3 regions of the Paraburkholderia sp. J8-2 genome follow, and region 2 is predicted to be linked to each of the others. Evidence: predicted binding sites of a transcription regulator. Region 2 holds the regulator's gene; each other region holds the start of a gene.
The links. The regulator LexA, encoded in region 2, represses DNA repair genes until DNA is damaged. The targets are predictions, from matches to a motif close to ACTGTATNNNNATACAGT.
Positions count from the first base shown of each region.

Region 1 (7,234 bases), on a different contig from region 2:
CCGGACCGCGATGGTGCAGTGAAGGCAGCTTATAAACGTGCACAAACCGTGCGCTTCACAGCGATTGACCCTAAGCTTGTGCTCGATAGGCCCTACCTAGCGGGTTGTGCGAACCCGAAAACCGGGGAAATTCCTGTCGTCGACGTCATTTCAGGCAACGCTACGCATGTTCATCGCCTCTATATGGCTGCGGCATACCGAAGAGCGGGGTTTCGTGGAGCCATGCTCGGACACACGAGCCAAGGCGCCGGCATGATCAAAGACCACGGACACAGTATCGCTGCCCTGTTGGTCAGTTCGCAAGGTCGAGTGCTCGCAATAGCTGAAAACATGAAAGCGAAGAACGAGACCTATCATGCCGAGGTAAATCTCGTTCAGGCATACATGTCAAAGTTCGATTCGTTTGCGCAAGGACGTGAGGGTGTGGTTGCCATATACACAACATTAAAGCCATGCAAAATGTGCGCAGCAATGATCGCGCATGCATTCCCTTATTGCAAGGTAATCTTTGCGCAAGATGATCCTGGCACTCACGCACAGCACCTGGATAAACCGACGCTCGGAATGCATCAGCTCTCGCAGATGGGGCCCACCATCAAGTCGTTGCAGATGTATGACTGGGGGACCGGTCAAAAGACGGGGGAAATAGCACAGGCGCTCGACAGTACATGGCAGACGCACAAGGCAACGAGCAAATACCAAGGTATGACGAATGCTCTCGACACGACGAAGTCTGGCAATCAAATGCTCGCCGCGTCATATTCGATCGATAGAAAGCTCAAGCGATATGAACAAGGGAAGAATGTCAAACACCCTGAGGTTCTCAGGGTGCTCCAGCATCTTCAACCTATGCTTGAGCGTCTCTGAGTATCCCAGCCGTTCGTGCGAACCGCGTACGCCGCCTTCCGCATCCGCGCCCGCCCCTCAATGAGCATTCCGGCACAGACGTTTTTCCGGTGCCATCCTCCCGAGTGCCGATATGGTGATCGCCTCCCTGCATGCGCCCTAAGGCGAATAAGCCTGGGCCGCCTCCGCCTCACCGCAACATCATCCACAGAGCACGCTGACGTGCGTACTTCCAACGGTTGCGAGCGCTAAGCCTTCGAGCTGGTAGATGTCTGAGGCGTACTATAGAAGATCTCTCGATTGCCCCCTCCCGCAGTCGACGGGCGGGCAGCGGGTCTCGCGTAACCCCTGGGTGTTGCGCGCAGGGTTCCGCCAGCAATGCGCCAGTTTGCCCGGTCAGGCGGCGTCACCGTGGCGACGTTCTGAGGGCGACCGGGTGACTCGTGCGTTGCTGTGCAGGCACCGCCGGCAGCGACTCAGTCGCTCGTCCGGTACTGGTGGTGGCGGCTTGCGGGGGTGAGAATCACTATCTAGACTTCAGTAGCAATCGTCGACAACGCAGCAACGTTGGAGCTGCCAGTATGGACACTTCTGAAGGTTCAACGGACGCTTCATTGAAGCATCCGCAGATCACGCGCTTCTACCCTTCCTACTCCCTTACCCCGAGACGGAACGACCCATCGCGGCCAGACGCCGATGACGACGACCTCGAAGAGCCCGCCCCCCCAGACCGTGACACCAGCGTCGGCCCCCAACCCGGCGACGACGACGACATTGAACACGACGACGACGACATTGAACACGACGACGAACCCGCTCCCCAAGAGCACGACACCAATTTCAGCCGCCAGCCCGGCGACGACACACCGGGTGACGCGGGTTTCGACGTCACAATGCCGCGAAAAAAGAACTAACTAAAACCGCGCGACCACTTTCGCGCGGTCAAACAGAACGGCGTCCTGGACGCACAACTACCCTCCACGGAGGCACTGATGAAGAAAACGTGCCTAGCCATTCTGCTTCTCCTGTCGGCAGCAGCAGCCTTGGTGGGCTCTCCGCTCGCTCGATCGGATACTGGCGCGATGACGAGCGCTGACCCAGCGAAGGCCGACGAAGCCTTCCAGCAAGCGCAAAACCGGCAATCGCAACAGGCGGACGCCCACCGTGCGCCGAGGGCGCCTCAACAGCGGCAGGACGGTCTAACGTCGCCCCCGTCCATCCGACCAGCGGACCCGGGTTTCGAACCGAGCCAACACATTGGACGCCAACCTGGAGAAGACCGGCCAGCCGACACCGGTTTCGACCTAGCGCACCCGACAAGATAGCCATGACGTAAGCGTTGAGACCAAAGGAGCTACCCAATGGGCGCTGAGCTGGTAAAGATGGCCCTAAGCCTTGCGGCTGTGGCTGGCGTGCTGGTGCTGGTCTATCGGTCGCTGTATCACAAGAGGACGCCTGCCGCGACGCCCAGAATGCGGTTTCACCAGCTTCTACGTCCCTTCGTCCTGGTTTGTCTCATCGTTGCCGTGTGTGGCTTCTTAGCGTGGTGGCTCATCGCCACGAGCAGCGGGAATTTATCCCAAGCAGCGAAGAACGCTCTCGAGAGCGGAACGGTGGCGGTTACCCGGGGTAGCAATTCCCTCGCGATTGGGCGCCAACCTGGTGGCGACACACCGGCTGACACCGGCTTCGACGTCGCGAGCCCGTCGAAGAAAAACTAACTAGCTGTGCCAAAAAGACCATACCAACAAAGGGACATTCAATGTTTTCTGGACTATCGAAGCTTGCCGATAAGCCATTTGTTATGGGGTTTTTCTTGCCATCACTTCTCGGCCTGATGGCCTTTATTTTTGCAAATCGCGACCTTCCGCTGCTTTGTCGCTGGTTGGAGGCTGCCGAAGAGGGCGAGAAAGGCTTCGGGGATGTGGTGGTGGCGCTGTTCGTTATCTGGGCGGTCGCCGTGTTCCTGATGGCACTGAACGACCTGACATACCGCCTTCTGGAAGGATACGTTGGCCCCTTCAACAACAGGTTTTGCATACAGTGGCAAGTCCGTCGAAGCAGGAAGCTTCGAAAGCCATTTAACGACGCCCGCAGGCAACTTGATAGAACGGACATCAAGATAAGGAGGCTACGCAAACTGACCGATGGGGGGCCGCCGCGTAGGCGGCTCGCCAACGCGCTTCAGGAATGCTATTACCGAAGAGAGAAACTACGAGTTGAGTGCAACGATTTGCTTGAGAAATCCAACCGGCACTATTACGACTACGAGAATGAAGAGTTCATTTTAGGTACCAGCTTCGGGAACGTGATCCGCTGCTTTGAGATGTACCCGCATCAGATGTACAACGTTAGTTCGGTTGTCATGTGGCCGCGACTGGTTGACGTCATATCGAAAGACTACAAGGAAGTTCTCTCGGACGCGCGTGCGTCGGTTGACATGTTTCTTAGCCTCTATGTCGTTTCTCTCGTCATAGCAGCAACTGCAATCGGTCGAGGTATTGCCCGCTTTGTCGGCAACCACTACACCTGGGACCCCTCACTCACCCAGTTCACCATCACTATCGCTATCGCCTTCGCGGCTTCCTGGGCGTTTTATCTCCTGGCGACTCAGTCGGCCTTGACATGGTGGGGCGAGACATACAGGAGCGCTTACGACCTCTACCTCGGCGCCCTAACGAAGAAGCTGGGATTCCTGTTGCCGGATACGGAGGAGAATCAGAGGCGATTCTGGCAACTCTGGAGCCGGCAATTCCGTTACTACTACCCACAGGATTTTTCCGACTTTCAAAGAGCGACCACCGCGTCGCGTACCAAAAGTGAAGGTGGCGACACCGAAGGGTCGGACAAAGAAGGCGGTGAGAAAGAGAACGACGATGGGGATGATGACGAAGAGGAGACTGACGACGAGGATGAGGGCGGCCCAGGATAGCGCGTTCTCGAGTTGACCGATTGCAGCAATGAACCGCTTCAGTCTCATGCCCGCCCACCGCCTAGCCACGCACTCCAGTCGACGCGAAGGAACCGGCCCTGCCCCGAGCTTCAGCATACGCGCAGTCGCTACAGACGACTTGACCAGTGGGACCGACGTTCCAGCCCGGCAAAATCACGCCTCACCGTCATCCGGTTTCGCGGCCCGACTGCCTCGCGCACCACGCACGAGCTTCGAGGGTATCTCACGATCCACACGGCGACCATGGCAAGCCCGGCCGCCGGGACAATCTGAGCCTCACGGTCACGGACGATTGCGCTGACAACGCCACCGGCGCTCCGCGAGCGCGCATGCCTGGCAGCGATTGGATCAGTCGAAACGGTTGGAGCACTCGACTGGGTCGCGCTCGCGTTGGCCTGCGCCGCAAAGGGACCGATGTACGGCAGGTCCTCTTCGCAAGAACGTGAAGCGTCCGCAAATGGCGACTCTTGAGTTGCGCGCTCCAGATAGTCCATTACCCACTCTTGTCGAGATTGAACAGAGCGCCAAATGGGAACGGTACACCGGAACTTCAGCCATTGGGCATTCGCGCATCGGCGCACAGAAAATACTCGCCCAGGAAGACGCGTACCACAAAGTGTTCGGGGAAACCTCGGGAAAAACCTTGTGGGACCGTGGGCGTGGTGGTCGCACAGAGTGTGCGGGAGAAGTGGGTCGCCGGCCGCTGAGCCAGTCGTCGTGCGGTACAGCGCGGCTCCCGCACACTTTGTTGTGCGCGGATACCTGGAAGCCAACTTTTCGGCTAATATACTGTATGGACGTACAGTACTCGTCACCCTATACAGGTCGATCGTCATGGCTGCCCTAGCGAAAAACGTGGAGAGTATTCATCCGGCCCTTTGGCTCGGGTCCCAGCTCGCGCGCGGCACCGACAAGATCGTGGACACCGGCTACGCGGCCCTCTCCGCCGAGCTTCCGGGGGGAGGCTGGCCGCTGAGCGCGCTCGTCGAACTGCTGGTACAGCAGCCGGGCGTCGGGGAGTTCCGGCTCCTGCAGCCGGCTCTGCAACAGGTAGCGAAGCGGCCTGTCGCCCTTATCCAGCCGCCGCACACGCCTAACGCACAGGCGCTTGCGTACCTCGGCCTGCCAGTCGACAAGGTGCTGCGCATACGGGCGCCGAAGACCGCCGATGCGTTGTGGAGCGCAGAGCAGATTTTGCGCACTGGCAGTTGTGGCGCGCTGCTCCTATGGCAGCAACACATCCGTTCGGACGCGCTGCGGCGTCTGCACCTGGCGGCCCAATCTTCGGACGTGCTCTTTTTGTTAATGCGGCCCTTGGCATGCGCCGCCGACGCCTCACCCGCGACATTACGGCTAGGCCTGCGACCTGCGGCGGGAGGCCTAGTCATCGACGTCATCAAACGCCGCGGCCCCACAAAAGACGAATCCCTATCCGTCACCCTTCAACCCTCACCGATCTTGCTTAGCCCGTATGGCCGTATTCGTCGCCATTCACCTGCCCCGACTGTCGCTCGAGGCGTTCCGTCCGCGGTGGTCGCGTGAGGCGGAGTATGGCTGCGTCGTCCTCGAACGGGACAAGGTCCTCATCGCCGATGCCCGGGCGCGTGACGCTGGTGTCGGCCTGGGGATGAAGCGCGGCGGCGTGCTTACGCTCGCGCCGAACGCGCTGCTCTACGACAGGGATACGTTGAAGGAATCGGACCTGCTACACGCGATCGCTTTCGCACTGCTGCAGTTCTCCCCAATGGTCACGCTCTGCGAGGAAGAGACGGTGCTCGTTGACGTGTCCGCCAGCTTGCGCCTCTTCGGCGGAATCCGCCGCATCTGCCACCAGATGCGGGCGACCGTCCGCACGCTCGGCGTTTCCGGGTTCATGTGCGTGGCGCCGACCGGACAGGGCGCCTGGCTGCTGGCCAGGCGTCGACACAAGCGCGTTCTCAAGATGTCGTCACTCGAGCGAAACCTCGACGTGCTTGCCTTCACCGCCGTCCCCGAGGTTCGCAGGTTCGCCGACTGGCTACAGGGACTCGGCTGCAATGATTTAAGTGATATCCGGCGCCTTCCGCGCGCCGGCCTGAAAAAGAGATGTGGTGCAGGCATGCTGGATTCAATGGACAGGGCCTATGGCCTCTCGCCCGAACTGTATGAGTGGCTGGAGCTCCCGCCTACCTTCCATGCTCGCGTCGAGCTACCCGACCGCGTCGAGCACGCCGAGGCCATTCTCTTCGCTGCGCGCCGTCTCATCGCGCAGATGTGCGGGTGGCTGAGCGCACAGCAGCTGGCGCTTACACAGGCGACGCTCATCCTTGAGCACGAACGCGGACGGGAGGCGATCGAGCCCACAACGCTGGAGGTCGCGCTCGCCGAGCCAACATGGAAGGAAGATCACCTCGTGCGCCTGCTCAAGGAACGCCTCGGGCGCCTCGAGCTGGTCGCCGCGGTCCTTGCCGTGAGTCTCGAGGCGACCAAGGTGCAAGCCGCTGAGCCACCAAGCGACTCCCTTTTTCCTGAGCCAGGAGGCACGCCCGAGGACCACAACCGCCTCCTGGAACTCCTCACTGCACGGCTCGGCGCCGAAAATGTCCTGCGCCCCGCGCTCACGGCCGACCACCGGCCTGAGCATGCGAATAGATGGGTGCCCGTGCACTCGGATGCAAAGTCGGCCGGTGCACCCGCCGATCTTCCGCGCCCGACGTGGCTCGTCGAACCGCCTGTGCGCCTGCTCATGAAGCAGCACCGTCCGTTCTACGGTAGCCCACTGCGCCTGGTCTCAACAGCCGAGCGCATCGAGGCCGGATGGTTCGATGGCGGAAACGCCGCGCGCGATTACTTCGTTGCCGAGGCAGACGACAAGAGCTACTACTGGATCTTCCGGGAACGGCCGAGCGCAACGTCTGATGAGGTTGTGTGGTATCTGCACGGCCTATTTGGCTAACGGCCCGCACGCAACATGGACGCCACCTACTCCCAGATTCTGCCAGCGTACGCGGAGCTTTTCTGCTTCAGCAACTTCACGTTCCTGCGCGGGGCCTCGCGCGGCGAGGAACTGGTCAACCGCGCGGCAAAGCTCGGCTACGCAGGTCTTGCGATCACCGATGAGTGTTCGCTCGCGGGCATCGTGCGCGCACACGTCCAGGCGAAACAAGAAAATCTGCCGCTCGTCATCGGCTCGTTCTTCCGTCTCTCAAACCGGGACGGCAGCCCTGCATTCAGCCTGATACTGCTCGCACAGAACCGCGAGGGCTACGGCAACCTGTCAGAGCTGATCTCCCTCGCGCGCATGCGCGCGCCAAAAGGCAGCTACTTCCTTACCCCTGATGACATCGCGCGGCCCGAGAAAACTCACGCGCACCTGCGTGGCGTGCCCGAATGCCTTGCACTTCTGGTTCCCGATTTTCCGAGTAACGAAGATATCCTCGCCTCCCAGATCGAGTG
Region 1 is NZ_CAJMZA010000006.1:41,027-48,260, forward strand. It holds gene U5A52_RS15470 (Bd3614 family nucleic acid deaminase) at 1-867, shown strand, start outside; gene U5A52_RS15475 (hypothetical protein) at 1,428-1,760, shown strand; gene U5A52_RS15480 (hypothetical protein) at 2,208-2,567, shown strand; gene U5A52_RS15485 (hypothetical protein) at 2,609-3,778, shown strand; gene imuA (translesion DNA synthesis-associated protein ImuA) at 4,634-5,341, shown strand; gene U5A52_RS15495 (DNA polymerase Y family protein) at 5,271-6,734, shown strand; gene U5A52_RS15500 (error-prone DNA polymerase) at 6,750-7,234, shown strand, end outside.
Region 1: imuA (translesion DNA synthesis-associated protein ImuA) is a predicted target of LexA. The motif match lies at 4,588-4,605, and genes of this name have one in related genera.

Region 2 (7,234 bases):
GGTTCGCACGGAACCGGCCTGTTTCCGTTTTCGCTCCCAATCTGTCTCAGTTCGAGACGCTTCCTTCGTCTAGCTCGACCGCTGCGAGCTTCCACGAGAAGAGCCCGTGACGCTGCAGGATGGCGGCATAGTGCTCGCCCGTATTGCCGCGCTCCCACGTGAGCGCGAATTCATTGAGGCCGCGATAGCCGGCCGTGGTGACCGGCCGAGCCTCGGGCGCGGGATTGCCCGACGCCGCTGGGGCCGGTGACGGCGCCGATTGTGCCGATTGCGCCGATTGCGCGGATTCTGCCGATTGCTCGCTGGACTCCGTCGGCGGCGGCGCGTGCGGCCGGTCGCCAGGCTTGCCTGTCGGCGGCATGCCGCTCAGCAGGGCGGCCACGCCTTCTGGCGTTGCGTAGGCATCCACGAGCGGACTGATCAGTGCCGCACCAATCACGGCGCCGAGGATCAGCAGCGGATTGCTGCTGTGTTGCCCTTCGATGCGCCGATGCAGCATCTCGCCAACCTGCTGTTTGAGGCTCAGGCGCAGCGCAGGGTAATCGACGTACTCGTTGAGCGTGGCGGCGTCGCGAGCGTCGGCGGCGGCTTTCATGTGTTTCACCGCGATATAGGGCGACGCATACGCGTAGCCAAGCGCGCCAACAATCATGGCGAGCGCAACGGTGATCGCTACGGGCTTCTTCCAGCCTTGGGTTTTACGAGGGGTTGAGGGAGATTCCGTCATCGGCATAGGACAAATCGTTCAAACAGGGTGTTGACCGCAAACTTGATTAAACGATCCCGACCGTAACCTCTTCTCACATTTGAGCCGCGTATTGGCGAATTCGCGCTCGATTCGACCTTACTTCGCCAGCGCTGCAGGCAGGTCGCTGTGCTGCTCCGCGATGCAGCGGTCGATCGCACGGCAGACCGCGTCAACCGTGCCGACGAGAATGAGCCGCGACTGACCTTGATAGACCCGCACCGGCGCGCGGCGCATGGGCTGCTCGGTGTTGAGCGTGCTGTTGAGCGACACGCGCGCAAACGCCGGCTGGGCCGAGGGCAGCGCCGGCAGGTCGGCCGTGCTGGCGGCCACCATCTCTGGCGAATCTTCGAAGAGCGAGCCGCTCAGTGCGGCGGCCGAGTCGCGCACCTCGCGCACCGCGCAAGAGGCGATTCCACGGAGGTGGCGAAGACGGCCGAATTGACGGAAGGGCAGCAAGCGGGCAAGGCGTTCCATGACTCTCTCCAGGTAGTGCGTAAACTCAGCGCACAACGCGCGCAGACGGATTGCTTAGAATTCGGTGGGGCGGATCAGGCCAACCGCGATGCCTTCCAGCGCGAATTCCGCGCTGCCAGCCTCGACAAAAATATTGTCGTAATCGGGGTTCTCGGCGATCAGTTCGAGCCCGTTCGAACGGCGCTTCAGCCGCTTCACGGTGACGTCGTCGCCAAGGCGCGCCACGATGATTTGCCCGTCTTTCGCTTCGGCCTTCTTCTGCACGGCGAGCAGGTCGCCGTCGAGAATGCCGGCGTCGCGCATGGAAAGGCCGCGCACTTTCAGCAGATAGTCAGGGCGGCTCGAGAACAGTGCCGGGTCGCACATGTAGTTCTGCGAGATGTGCTCCTGCGCGAGGATCGGGCTACCCGCTGCGACGCGGCCAACGAGCGGCAGTGAGAGCTGCATGATGCTCGGGTGCGGGAGCGTGAACTGGTGCGGCAGGTCGTCGGGCCCCGGCATGAGGCGGATGCCGCGCGAGGCGCCCGCAGCCAGTTCGATCACGCCCTTGCGCGCCAGCGCGCGCAGATGCTCCTCCGCGGAGTTGGCCGAGCTGAAGCCGAGTTCCGCCGCGATCTCGGCGCGCGTGGGCGGGAAGCCCGTGCGTTCGATCGCCCGGCGAACCAGATCGAAAACCTGCTGCTGTCGTGCGGTGAGTTTGGTCATGGCGCCACTGTATGTTTGAACAGGTAACTGTATTTTTATACAGTACTCGCCACTTTTCAAGTGTTACTTGAAGTTCGTCAACTGAGCGTTGCTATCAGGCCGTTTTCCCGCGTTTGTGCGGACGAAATCGCGCTCTAGCAGCGACTTCCTCTGTCCTTACCACTTTTGCGTATTAAAAAATGAGAAAACATCATTTTTAATAATGTAAGCGGATCGCTAGACTGGCCTCCATCGTTAGCTGCAATTCGCAGATGCGCACGGATGAGCGCGAACGAGCACACACGAAAACGGAGAACAGATAGATGGGCACGACACATACGGGGCGCGCAGGCTGGCTGAAATCACTGGCGGCAAAACTGGTTATCGGCGTTGCGCCGCTCGTCGCAGTTACGGCGATGGCGCCCGTGGCCGCTCACGCGGACACGTCGCTGCTCAACGTCTCCTACGATCCGACGCGCGAGCTGTATCAGGACATTAACGAGGCCTTCATCAAGCAGTGGAAGGCGAAGACGGGCGAAACGCTCACCATCAAGCAGTCGCACGGCGGCTCGGGTGCGCAGGCGCGCTCGGTGCTCGACGGCCTGCAGGCCGACGTTGTGACGCTGGCGCTCGCATGGGACATCGACGCGCTCGCCAACAAGGGCATCGTTGCGAAGGACTGGCAAAAGCGCTTGCCCGACAACGCCTCGCCGTACACGTCGACGATCGTGTTTCTCGTGCGCAAGGGCAACCCCAAGCACATCAAGGACTGGGACGATCTGACGAAGCCGGGCGTGTCGATCGTCACGCCGAATCCGAAGACCTCGGGCGGCGCGCGCTGGAACTATCTCGCGGCGTGGGCCTATGCGCTGCACCAGCCGGGCGGCAACGAGCAGAAGGCCAAGGACTTCGTCTCGAAGCTCTACAAGAATGCAGGCGTGCTCGACTCGGGCGCGCGAGGTGCGACGACGAGCTTCGTGCAGCGCGGTATCGGCGATGTGCTGATCGCATGGGAGAACGAAGCATTCCTTTCGCTCAAGGAATTCGGCCCGGACAAGTTCGAGATCGTGGTCCCTTCGGTGAGCATTCTGGCTGAGCCGCCGGTTGCGGTGGTGGACAAGGTCGTCGAAAAGAAGGGCACGCGCAAGGAGGCCGAGGCCTACCTGCAGTTCCTCTATAGCGAAGAGGGCCAGGAGATCGCCGCGAAGAACTTCTACCGTCCGCGTTCGGACAAGGTCCCGGCGGCGCTCACGGCGAAGTTTCCGAAGCTGAAGCTTTACACGGTTGACGACACGTTCGGCGGCTGGACCAACGCGCAGAAGACGCATTTCGCAGATGGCGGCGTGTTCGATTCGATCTACCAGCCGCAGTAAGTCACGCAACACCGCTGTACCGCAGTACCGCAGTACCGGTTGGCAGTCGATCGCGACGCGACCGCATAACAAAGAAGCGCGCCCACGGGCGCGCTTTTCGGCGCCGCCGGCGAACCCGGCAAGCGCGCAACCCATGTCTGGACGATGAGCATGACAACGTTTCGATTGCGCAAGCCCAGTGCGCTGCCGGGCTTCGGCGTGACGCTCGGCATCACGGTGGCTTACCTGAGCCTCGTGGTGCTCATTCCGCTTGCCGCCACCTTCCTCAAGACGGCGACGCTCGACTGGAGCCAGTTCGTGCGCGCCGTGTGGTCGCCGCGCGTGATCGCGTCGTACCGGCTCACGTTCACGGCCGCGCTCGGCGGGGCGCTCATCAACGCGGTGTTCGGGTTCCTGCTCGCGTGGGTGCTCGTGCGCTATCCGTTCCCGTTCAAACGCGTGATCGATGCGCTCGTCGATCTGCCGTTCGCGCTGCCGACGTCCGTCGCGGGCATTTCGCTCGCCGCCGTGTACGCGGGCAATGGCTGGATTGGCCAGTTCCTGGAACCGCTCGGTCTGAAGATCGCGTTCACGCCGCTTGGCGTGCTCGTCGCGCTGACCTTCATCGGCTTGCCGTTCGTCGTGCGCACGGTGCAGCCGGTGCTCGAGGACTTCGAGCGCGAGCAGGAGGAGGCCGCAGCGTGCCTTGGCGCCTCGCGCTGGCTCACGTTCCGCCGCGTCGTGCTGCCCGCGGTGCTGCCGGCGCTGCTCACCGGCTTCGCGCTCGCGTTCGCGCGCGCGCTGGGCGAGTATGGCTCGGTCATCTTCATCGCCGGCAACGTGCCGATGAAGTCGGAGATCACGTCGCTTCTCATCATCACGAAGCTCGAACAATACGACTACGCCGGCGCGACCGCGCTTGCCGTGATGATGCTCTGCGTTTCGTTCGTCATGCTGCTTCTCATCAACTCGCTGCAGTGGTATTTGCAACGCCGTACGAGCCGGGGCGTTTCGGCCGGCAGCGCGCCGAATGCCGTGGTGGGCGCAACCGTCGCGGGAGGTGCGCAATGAGCACGCTGCCGCAACAACGCAGCACGCGCCGGCCGGACCCGGTCACCGAAGCGCCGTGGGTGCGCTGGCTCCTGACCGGCATCGCGCTCGCGTTTCTCGCGCTCTTTCTCGTGGTGCCGCTCGTTGCCGTGTTCTGGCAGGCGCTTTCGAAGGGCATTGGCTTCTACTTCACGTCGCTCGTCGACCCCGACGCACTCTCCGCGATCAAGCTCACGCTGATCACCGCGGCGATCGCGGTGCCGCTGAATCTGGCCTTCGGTCTCGCGGCTTCGTGGGCGATCGCGAAGTTCGAGTTTCGCGGCAAGGCGCTGCTCACCACGCTGATCGACCTGCCGTTTTCGGTCTCGCCTGTGATCTCGGGTCTCATCTATGTGCTGCTGTTCGGCGCGCAGGGGTGGCTTGGGCCGTGGCTCGAAGACCATAACGTGCAGATCATCTTCGCGGTGCCGGGCATCGTGCTGGCCACGATCTTCGTGACATTCCCGTTCGTTGCGCGCGAGCTGATTCCGCTGATGCAGGCGCAGGGCAACGATGAAGAAGAGGCCGCGCACGTGCTGGGCGCCTCGGGCTGGCAGATGTTCCGCCGCGTGACGCTGCCCAACATTCGCTGGGGCTTGCTGTACGGCGTGATTCTTTGCAACGCGCGCGCGATGGGCGAGTTCGGTGCGGTTTCGGTGGTGTCGGGCCATATTCGCGGCCAGACCGATACGATGCCGCTGCACGTCGAGATCCTTTACAACGAGTACAACTTCGCGGCGGCGTTTGCCGTGGCATCGCTGCTCGCGTTGCTCGCACTCGTCACGCTGGGCCTGAAGCTGCTCGCGGAGCGCCGTCTTTCGGCGCAACTGCGCAGCGCCGATGACATTCCCGCCTACGCCGGCCCGCAACCGGTGGCCGTGCAACACGCTTCACAACACGCGACAGATCACGCAACGGCGCGCGCCGTGCGCCAACCGATTCAAGTAGGGGAGCAGTAACCATGGGCATCACCGTCAGCAATCTGCACAAGCGCTTCGGCGACTTCACCGCCCTCGACAACGTCTCGCTCGACTTTCCGCCGGGCGAACTGGTTGCGCTGCTCGGACCTTCCGGTTGTGGCAAGACCACGCTGCTGCGCGTGATCGCGGGCCTTGAATACGCCGACGCGGGCCAGGTCGTGCTGCAAGGCCAGGACGTGGGCGAGGTGGGCGCGCGTGAGCGCCAGGTGGGCTTCGTGTTCCAGCATTACGCGCTGTTCCGCCATATGACGGTGTTCGAGAACGTGGCGTTCGGCCTGCGCGTGAAGCCGCGCGGCGAGCGGCCCTCGGAGGCTGTGATCCGCGAAAAGGTGCATGAGCTGCTCAAGCTCGTGCAGCTCGACTGGCTTGCCCAGCGTTACCCGTCCGAACTGTCGGGCGGCCAGCGTCAGCGCATCGCGCTCGCGCGCGCGCTCGCCGTGGAGCCGAAGGTGCTGCTGCTCGACGAGCCGTTCGGCGCGCTCGACGCCAAGGTGCGCAAGGAATTGCGCTCATGGCTGCGCCGCCTGCACGACGACCTGCACATCTCGACGATCTTCGTCACGCACGACCAGGAAGAGGCGCTCGAAGTGGCCGATCGCATCGTGGTGATGAATCATGGGCATGTGGAGCAGGTGGGCAGCCCGCAGGACGTCTATGATCATCCACAGACGGCTTTCGTCTACGAGTTTCTCGGCGCCGCGAACCGGCTGCGCGGCAGTGTGGATGCACGCGGCTTCGTGGCCGAAGGCGCGGCGCAGCCGATCTCGGTGCACGCGAGCTTCGAAGGCCCGGCGCTCGCCTACGTGCGTCCGCACGACCTCGTGCTGCACCGCGAAGCGAGCGAGCATCGCGACGGCATCGTCGTCGACGTGCGCCGGGTGGTGACGCTGGGCGGCTCGGTGCGCGTGGAGCTGGAAAGCCGCACCGGCGGCGCGCTCGAAGCCGAGCTCGACCGCGAGTCGTGGCGCGCGCTCGGGCTGACGGTGGGCCAGGGCGTGACGGCGGTGCCGCGCGGGCTGCGCGTTTTCCCGGCTTAGATTCCCGGCTTAAACTCGCGGCTTAAATCGCGGCGCAATGCGCGTTACAGTGCTCACATCGACAAAAACGAACAATCGGTCAGCAGTCCCGGAGAGAAGACCATGAATTTTCAGCAGTTGCGTTTCGTGCGCGAAGCCGTGCGGCAGAACATGAACCTGACCGAAGTGGCTAACGTGCTGTACACGTCGCAGTCGGGCGTCTCCAAGCAGATCAAGGATCTCGAAGACGAGCTCGGCGTGGACATCTTCATTCGTCGCGGCAAGCGCTTGACGGGCCTCACGGAGCCGGGCAAGGCGGTGCATCAACTGATCGAGCGCATGCTGCTCGACGCCGAGAACCTGCGCCGCGTGGCGCGCCAGTTCGCCGACCAGGACAGCGGTCACCTCGTGGTCGCGACGACGCACACGCAGGCGCGTTACGCGCTGCCGAAGGTCGTGCACCAGTTCCGCGAAGTGTTTCCGAAAGTCCACCTCGCGCTGCGCCAGGGCAATCCGCAGCAGATCGCGCAGATGATCATCAACGGCGAGGCCGACATCGGCATCTCGACCGAAGCGCTCGACCGCTTCCCCGATATCGTCACGTTCCCGTGCTACTCGTGGCATCACGTGGTGGTCGTGCCGAAGACGCATCCGCTCGTGGGCCGCGAAAACCTCACGCTCGAAGACGTGGCCGAATATCCGATCATCACCTACGACCAGGACTTCACGGGCCGCTCGCATATCGACCAGGCGTTCGCGAAGGCGGGCGTGGTGCCCGACGTGGTGCTGACCGCCATCGACGCGGACGTGATCAAGACCTATGTCGAACTCGGCATGGGTGTGGGCATCGTCGCGGCAATGGCCTACGACCCGAAGCGCGACAGCGAACTC
Region 2 is NZ_CAJMZA010000014.1:23,230-30,463, reverse strand. It holds gene U5A52_RS25975 (DUF2939 domain-containing protein) at 47-727, opposite strand; gene U5A52_RS25970 (hypothetical protein) at 845-1,222, opposite strand; gene lexA (transcriptional repressor LexA) at 1,277-1,927, opposite strand; gene U5A52_RS25960 (sulfate ABC transporter substrate-binding protein) at 2,230-3,279, shown strand; gene cysT (sulfate ABC transporter permease subunit CysT) at 3,430-4,329, shown strand; gene cysW (sulfate ABC transporter permease subunit CysW) at 4,326-5,306, shown strand; gene U5A52_RS25945 (sulfate ABC transporter ATP-binding protein) at 5,309-6,364, shown strand; gene U5A52_RS25940 (CysB family HTH-type transcriptional regulator) at 6,467-7,234, shown strand, end outside.

Region 3 (7,234 bases), on a different contig from region 2:
AGGCCCGCACCCAGCGCCGATCGCGCGCGCCCGGCATCGGGCAGAACGCCGTCGTCATCATGCTGTGCATCTTGCTGACGGCTTGTGGCGGTGGCGCAAGCAGTGGCACCGCCGCCGCGAGCACAGGCGCCAGCGCACCCGCTAGCGCCCCGTCGTCAGCAAGCGCGGCAAGCCCCGCGAGCGCGCCGTCGACCACGAGCACGAGCGGCACGGTGCCGCAATCGACCACGCCCAACGTCGTGGCCGTCACCGTCGGCCCCACGCCCACTTCGACGCGCAACATGCTGATGGCGAGCGTCACGGTTTGCGTGCCGGGCACCACGAACTGCGCGAGCGTCGCCAACGTGCAGGTCGATACTGGCTCGCAGGGCCTGCGCCTGCTGGCTTCCGCTTTGCCGGCGGGATTCGCGTTGCCCGCCGTGCCGGCCGGCGCGGGCGCCGACATCGCGGGTGAATGCGCCGTGTTCGGTACGGGCTACACGTGGGGCGCGGTGCGCAGCGCCGACGTGAAACTCGCGGGCGAAGTGGCCGCCGCCCTGCCGATCCAGTTGATCGCCGACCCGGCCGTGCCCGCCTCCGCACCGGCCGGCTGCGCCGGCAGCGGTCTCGCCATGAACAGCGCCACCACGCTGCGCTCGAACGGCATCCTCGGCGTGGGACCGTTCAGCGCCGACTGCGGCGCGACCTGCGTGAGGGCGGCAGCCACGCCGTGGTACTACGCGTGCCCGGCGAGCGGCTGCACGGCGAGCGCGCAACCGCTCGCGCAGCAGGTCAGCAACCCGGTGGCGGCCTTTGCCACCGACAACAACGGCGTGGTCATCGACCTGCCTGCCGTGGCGGACAGCGGCGCGTCCGAGGTGAGCGGGTCGATGATTTTCGGCATCGGCTCGCAGGCGAACAATGCGCTCGGCAGCGCGAGCGTACTGCGCGCGAATTCGGGCACGGGGTATGTGAAGACGACGACATCGGACGGCACCGTCTACTCGCTGAGCTATCTCGACACCGGCTCGAACGCGCTCTACTTCAACAGCTCGACGATGACGCGCTGCGGCTTCTGGTATTGCCCGAGCTCGCCCGCAAGCTTCGGCGCGACGATAGCCGGCATCGACGGCGTGGGCGCTTCGGTGACCTTCTCCGTGACGAGTTCGACCACACTGTTCGCCACCGGCAACTGGGCATTCGGCAATCTGGCCGGCTACAACGCGAGCGCGTTCGGCTGGGGGCTGCCGTTCTTCTTCGGGCGGCGCGTGTTCACGGCGATCGCCTCGCAGGTCACGCCTGCCGGCAACGGTCCGTTCTTCGCGTTCTGAGCGCGACGGCAACGGCAACGGCCGTCACAAACGACGAAGGCCTCTCGCGAGGCCTTCATGCGCGCAGATTGCGCGGACGGCGAAACGGCACGGCCAACAGCGTGAATTCGCCTTAGTCGTTCGCGGCGTTCGGGTCGGGCGTGGTCTTTGCGAGCGGCGCCGGCGCGAGCCAGCGGAACGTCGCGAGGCCAGATTCGTTGAAGGTGCACTCCGCTGCCGTCGGTGTGACCACGGCCTTCTTGATGCCGAGCTTCGCAGCCAGCGCCGCAACCGGCGTGGTCGGCTTGCCCCCCGCGGCGCCGTCCTGAGCGACGGGAGCCGTGGGAACCGAAATCGTGCCGGGCAACGCCCCCGCCTGCACCGATGGCGCCGTGATCGACGGCCCCGCCTGGGCGCTCTGCCCGGTCGCCGACACGGCTGCCGATGCAGCCGAAGCTGCAGATGGCGCCGACGCAGCAGCAGCGGCCGACGCCGCGCCGTTCTCGAGCTGTCCTTCGATCACCACGCGCGCGCCACGATACGTCGTCGCGCTGTGCGTGACTTTCAGGTCGCCGAGCGTCGTATCGGCAAGGCGGTTACGCATCTCCTCTTCGCAGGTGCTCATGTTGCGGTACTGCGCCGCGCATCCCGCGAGCAGGGTGACGGCGGCCGCGAGGCCGGCGAAGCATGCGTTACGTTTGTTCATTGCTCATCCGTTTTTCAGGCTGCGGCAATTGTAGCGTACGGGGCGGGGAATCCCTTACGGCGCTCGCCCTCGCGCGCGACCCTGCTATCATCGCTGCTGTATATCCGTACAGTGCCGCGCGTGCTTCCCGACTCTCCCGATCCGTTTTACTACCTCGCGAACTTCGAGCGCGCGCTAGCGTGGCTCGAGGCACGCTGCGCCGATCTGTTCGACGCCGCCGAGCGCCGCTTCGCCGACGATTTCGCGCGCATGCCCCAAGCGTCGCGCGCGCTCTTCGTGCGCATGCTGATGCGCAAGGGGCCTCATTTCCGCGCCAGCCGTCTCGCGTACGACGAAATCGGCTGCCCGCGCGCGGCGGCGGCCCCGCTCGTTGCGGCGGGTTGGCTCGACGCAGCGCCCGTGCTCGATCTCGACTCGCTCGCCGCGCTCGTGACGAAAGCCGAACTGCAGACGCTCGCCGCGCACCTCGGTGTCGCGCTGGAACCGCGCGCCACGCGCACGGCCGCGCTCGAAGCGCTCGAGGCGCACTACGCCGCCGCACCCGGCCCGCGCGACTGGCAGGGGTGGTTTCCGTCCTCGCCCGACACCGTGCTGCTGTTCGCGAGCGCCCCGCTCTGCGAGCGCCTGCGCCTCATGTTTTTCGGCAACCTGCATCAGGACTGGTCGGAGTTCGTGCTTGCCGACCTCGGCGTCTATCGCTACGAAAGCGTGCCCTTCGATCGCGACTCGCGCGCGTTCCAGCGACGCGAGGACATCGACACGTATCTCGCGCTACGCGATTGCCGCGACGGCCTCGACAGCGCCACCCAGACCGGGGACTTCGACGCTGCCACTGCCATTGCCACGACGCTCGATGCGCTCGACGCACTGGCCCCGCGCACGCATGCCAACGTGTGGCTGCGCGCTCGCCACGACAAGCTGCGTCACGCCACAGGGCTCGCGGCCGAGCGCGCGGGCGAACCCGAACTCGCGTGGCGCGCCTATCTGGACTGCGGCCATCCTGAGTCGCGCTACCGCCGCGTGCGCGTGCTCGAACAGTTGAGCCGCCGCGAAGAGGCGCTCGCGCTCGCGCAGACCATTGCCGATGCGCCGGAAAACGAAGAGGAAGCGCAGCGCGCGGCGCGCACGCTCGGGCGTCTCGCGCGCACGCGGGCGAAGTCGAAAACGGGCACCGATTCGGGCTTCGTGCAGCTTGAACTCACGCTGCCGGCCGCGCCCGGGGAGCTTCGTGTGGAGGAAGCCGCGCGCCTCTCGCTCGCTACGCCGCAGGCGCCGGTGTTTTACGTCGAGAACACGCTGATCAACGCCCTCTTCGGTCTGCTCTGCTGGCCCGCGCTGTTCGCGCCGCTGCCCGGCGCGTTCTTCCATCCGTTCCAGCGCGGGCCCGCCGACCTGCACGCCGCCGACTTCGTCGCGCGCCGTGCTTCGCAGTTCGAAACATGTCTCGCCGAACTCGAAACGCACGCGTATCGCGACTCGATCCAGCGGCGCTATGCACAAAAGGCCGGCATCCAGTCGCCCTTCGTCGCCTGGCCCGCACTGAGCGACGAACTGCTCGCGCTCGCGCTCGATTGCTTTCCCGCCGCGCATCTGCGCTTGTGGTTCGAGCGGCTGCTGCGTGAACCCGTTGCCAACCGTTCGGGCCTGCCCGATCTCGTGCGCTTCTGGCCGCACGAACGGCGCTATGAACTGATCGAGGTGAAAGGCCCCGGCGACCGCCTGCAGGACAACCAGCGTCGCTGGCTTGCGTATTGCGCACAGCACGGCATGCCGGTTTCCGTGTTGCAGGTGCGCTGGCCCGATCTGGCTGACGAGACCGACGAAAACGCTGCATCGGCGCTGCGCGCGTCATGAGCTACACCGTCGCCGTGCGCACGCTGTGCGAGTTCACTGCAAAGCGCGGCGACCTCGACTTGCGCTTCACGCCCTCGCCCGATGCAAGCGACGGTCGCGCCGGCCACGCGGCCATCGCCGCCAGGCGCGCGCCCGGCTACGAAACCGAGATCGCGCTTTCCGGCACGTTCGAATCGCTCACCGTGCGCGGCCGCGCCGACGGCTACGACCCCGCGCGCCGCAGGCTCGAAGAATTCAAGACCTATCGCGGCGACCTCGAAGCGATGCGTGAAAATCAGCGCGCGCTTCACTGGGCGCAGTTGCGCGTCTACGGCGCGCTCCTGTGCGACACGCTCGGCCTCGATGGACTCGAACTCGCTTTGGTGTACTACGACATCGGTTCGGGCCGCGAAACGGCGCTGGTCGAGCAGGCAAGCGCGTCGGAACTGCGCGCCGCGTTCGAAACGCAATGCCGCCGCTTCGTCGCATGGGCCGAGCAGGAAAGCGCGCACCGCACTGCGCGCGACGCCGCGCTGGCCGCGCTGTGCCTACCGCACCCGCAATTTCGCGCCGGCCAGCGCGATCTCGCCGAAGCCGTCTGGCGCGCGGCCACGCAGGGGCGCTGCCTGCTCGCGCAAGCACCCACCGGCATCGGCAAGACCATCGGCACGCTCTTTCCGCAGTTGAAGGCTTGCCCGCGCGCGGCCATCGACAAGGTCGTGTTTCTGAGCGCGAAAAGCTCAGGGCGCCAGTTGGCGCTCGACGCGCTCGCCACGCTGACCATCGCACAAAAGGAAGCCACCGCCGACTCGCAGCGAACGACCATTCCCTTGCGAGTGCTCGAACTCGTTGCGCGCGAGAAGGCTTGCGAGCATCCCGAAGCGGCATGTCATGGCGAATCCTGCCCGCTCGCGCGCGGCTTTTACGACCGACTGCCGGCCGCGCGCGCGGCGGCGCTCGAACGCGTGCGGCTCGATCGCACAGCACTGCGCGAGGTGGCGAGCGAGCACGCCGTCTGCCCTTACTATCTTGGCCAGGAACTGGCGCGCTGGAGCGACGTGATCGTCGGCGACTACAACTACTGGTTCGACGCGAGCGCCATGCTGTTCATGCTCGCCGCGCACAACCAGTGGCGCGCGAGCGTGCTCGTGGACGAGGCGCACAATCTCCCCGAGCGCGCTCGCGCGATGTACTCGGCGGAACTCATGCAAACGCGCATCGACACCGTGCGCCGCGCCGCGAGCGCGCCGCTCAAGCGCGCGCTCGCGCGGCTGCAAAAGCTTTGGAATGCGCAAAACGCAGTACAGCCCGGCGCCTGGCGAGCGAGCGACACCTTGCCCGAAGGCCTCGTCGCCGCGCTCGGCGAAGTGATCGGCGCGATTGGCGATCAGTTCGCCGAGCCCGCGCTCGTGCGCGACCCCGAGCTCGAACGCTTCTATTTCGATGCCCTGCACTTCACGCGTATCGCCGAACGCTTCGATACGCATTCGCTCTTCGACGTCACGCCGCTTGCGCAGCAGAGCGCGCGCCGCCCGCGCTCGACGATCGCGATCCGCAATATCGTGCCCGCGAATGCGCTGCGCCCACGCATCGCCACCGCGCACAGCATGACGCTCTTTTCGGCGACGCTCTCGCCCACGCACTACTACAGCGACATGCTCGGCCTGCCCGCCAACACGGTGAGCATCGACATCGACACGCCGTTTCGCGCCGAGCAACTCGACGTCCACATTGCCCGCCATATCTCGACGCGTTTCAAGGACCGCGAGCGTTCGCTCGAAGCGCTGGTCGCGCGCGTATCGGCGCAATACGCCGAGCGCCCCGGCAACTATCTATGCTTTTTCAGCAGCTACGACTACTTGCAGCAAGCCGCCGATGGGTTCATGGCTCGCCATCCGCAAGTGGACGTGTGGCTTCAGTCGCGCACGATGGACGAAGCGGGCCAGCAGGCCTTCGTCGCGCGCTTCGTGGAAGGCGGCTGCGGCATTGGCTTCGCGGTGCTGGGCGGCGCGTTCGGCGAGGGCATCGATCTGCCGGGCACGCGCCTCATCGGCACATTCATCGCCACGCTCGGCATGCCCCAGGTGAACGCCCTGAACGAGGCGATGCGCGCACGCATGGATACGCTTTACGGCGATGGCTTCGATTACACGTACCTGATTCCGGGCTTGCGCAAGGTCGTGCAAGCCGCGGGCCGTGTGATCCGTACCGAACACGATCGTGGCGTCGTGCACCTGCTGGACGACCGCTTTGCTCAGCCAGGGGTGCGTGCGCTGCTGCCAGCGTGGTGGCGCATCGCCTCCAGTTGATCTGGATTCCTTATCGCCTGCGTACGAAGAGAACTGGCGCACCTCCTCTCGGTGCGCCAGCGGTCTTTCACACGGTCAGGCAGGCTTCGCCTTTCCTCCTCCCTTCCCGCTCTTCTTCGGAGGCGGCGGTGGCGGATCGCCTTCCATGTCGTCGGCAGCGATCTCGTTCGCGACTTCGTCAACCGGCGGTGACTCCGCTTTCTTCGCCTTCTTCGCGGACTTGTTTTCCTTCACGTCGGGCGGCACGGCGAGCTTGCTGATCGTGACTTCGTCGTTCGTCTTGTCGTAACCGATCTCGACGGTATCCCCCGTCTGCAGCGCGTCGCCGAGTATCTCCTTGGCAAGGCGCGTTTCCACTTCCTGGCGAATCTGCCGCTTGAGCTCGCGCGCACCGAACTCCGGCTGATAGCCCGCCTCCACGAGGTGATCAATGAGCGTCTGCCCCATAATCAACGTGATGCCCTGTGCAGCCGCCGTGCGTATGACGCGTTCGAGCTGGATCTGCACGATCGCGCGGATGTTGTCGCGCGAGAGCGCATGAAACACGATGATCTCGTCGATGCGATTGAGGAACTCGGGCCGGAAATGGCCCTTGAGCACTTTCATGAGTTCCGCGCGGATCGTCTTGTCGTCGAGGCGCGACTTCTCGGGGCGCTCGAGGTTGTCCATGATGATCGACGCGCCGAGGTTGCTCGTGGCGATCAGAATCGTGTTGCTGAAGTCGACCACGCGGCCTTTACCATCGGTCAAGCGCCCGTCGTCGAACACCTGCAGCAGCACGTTGTAAACGTCGGCGTGCGCCTTTTCGATCTCGTCGAGCAGAATCACGCTGTACGGGCGCCGCCGCACGCGCTCGGTGAGCTGGCCGCCCTCGTCGTAGCCCACGTAGCCCGGCGGCGCGCCGATGAGCCGCGCCACCGCGTGACGCTCCATGTACTCGCTCATGTCGATGCGGATGATGGCCTGCTCGTCGCCGAACACGGTTTCCGCCAGCGCCTTCGCAAGCTCGGTCTTGCCCACGCCAGTCGGCCCGAGGAACAGGAAAGTCGCAATCGGCCGGTTCGACTGACCGAGGCCCGCGCGCGAGAGACGCACGG
Region 3 is NZ_CAJMZA010000004.1:354,487-361,720, forward strand. It holds gene U5A52_RS12880 (DUF3443 domain-containing protein) at 1-1,310, shown strand, start outside; gene U5A52_RS12885 (hypothetical protein) at 1,423-1,995, opposite strand; gene U5A52_RS12890 (VRR-NUC domain-containing protein) at 2,116-3,849, shown strand; gene U5A52_RS12895 (ATP-dependent DNA helicase) at 3,846-6,137, shown strand; gene U5A52_RS12900 (ATP-dependent Clp protease ATP-binding subunit) at 6,213-7,234, opposite strand, start outside.
Region 3: U5A52_RS12890 (VRR-NUC domain-containing protein) is a predicted target of LexA. The motif match lies at 2,091-2,108, and genes of this name have one in related genera.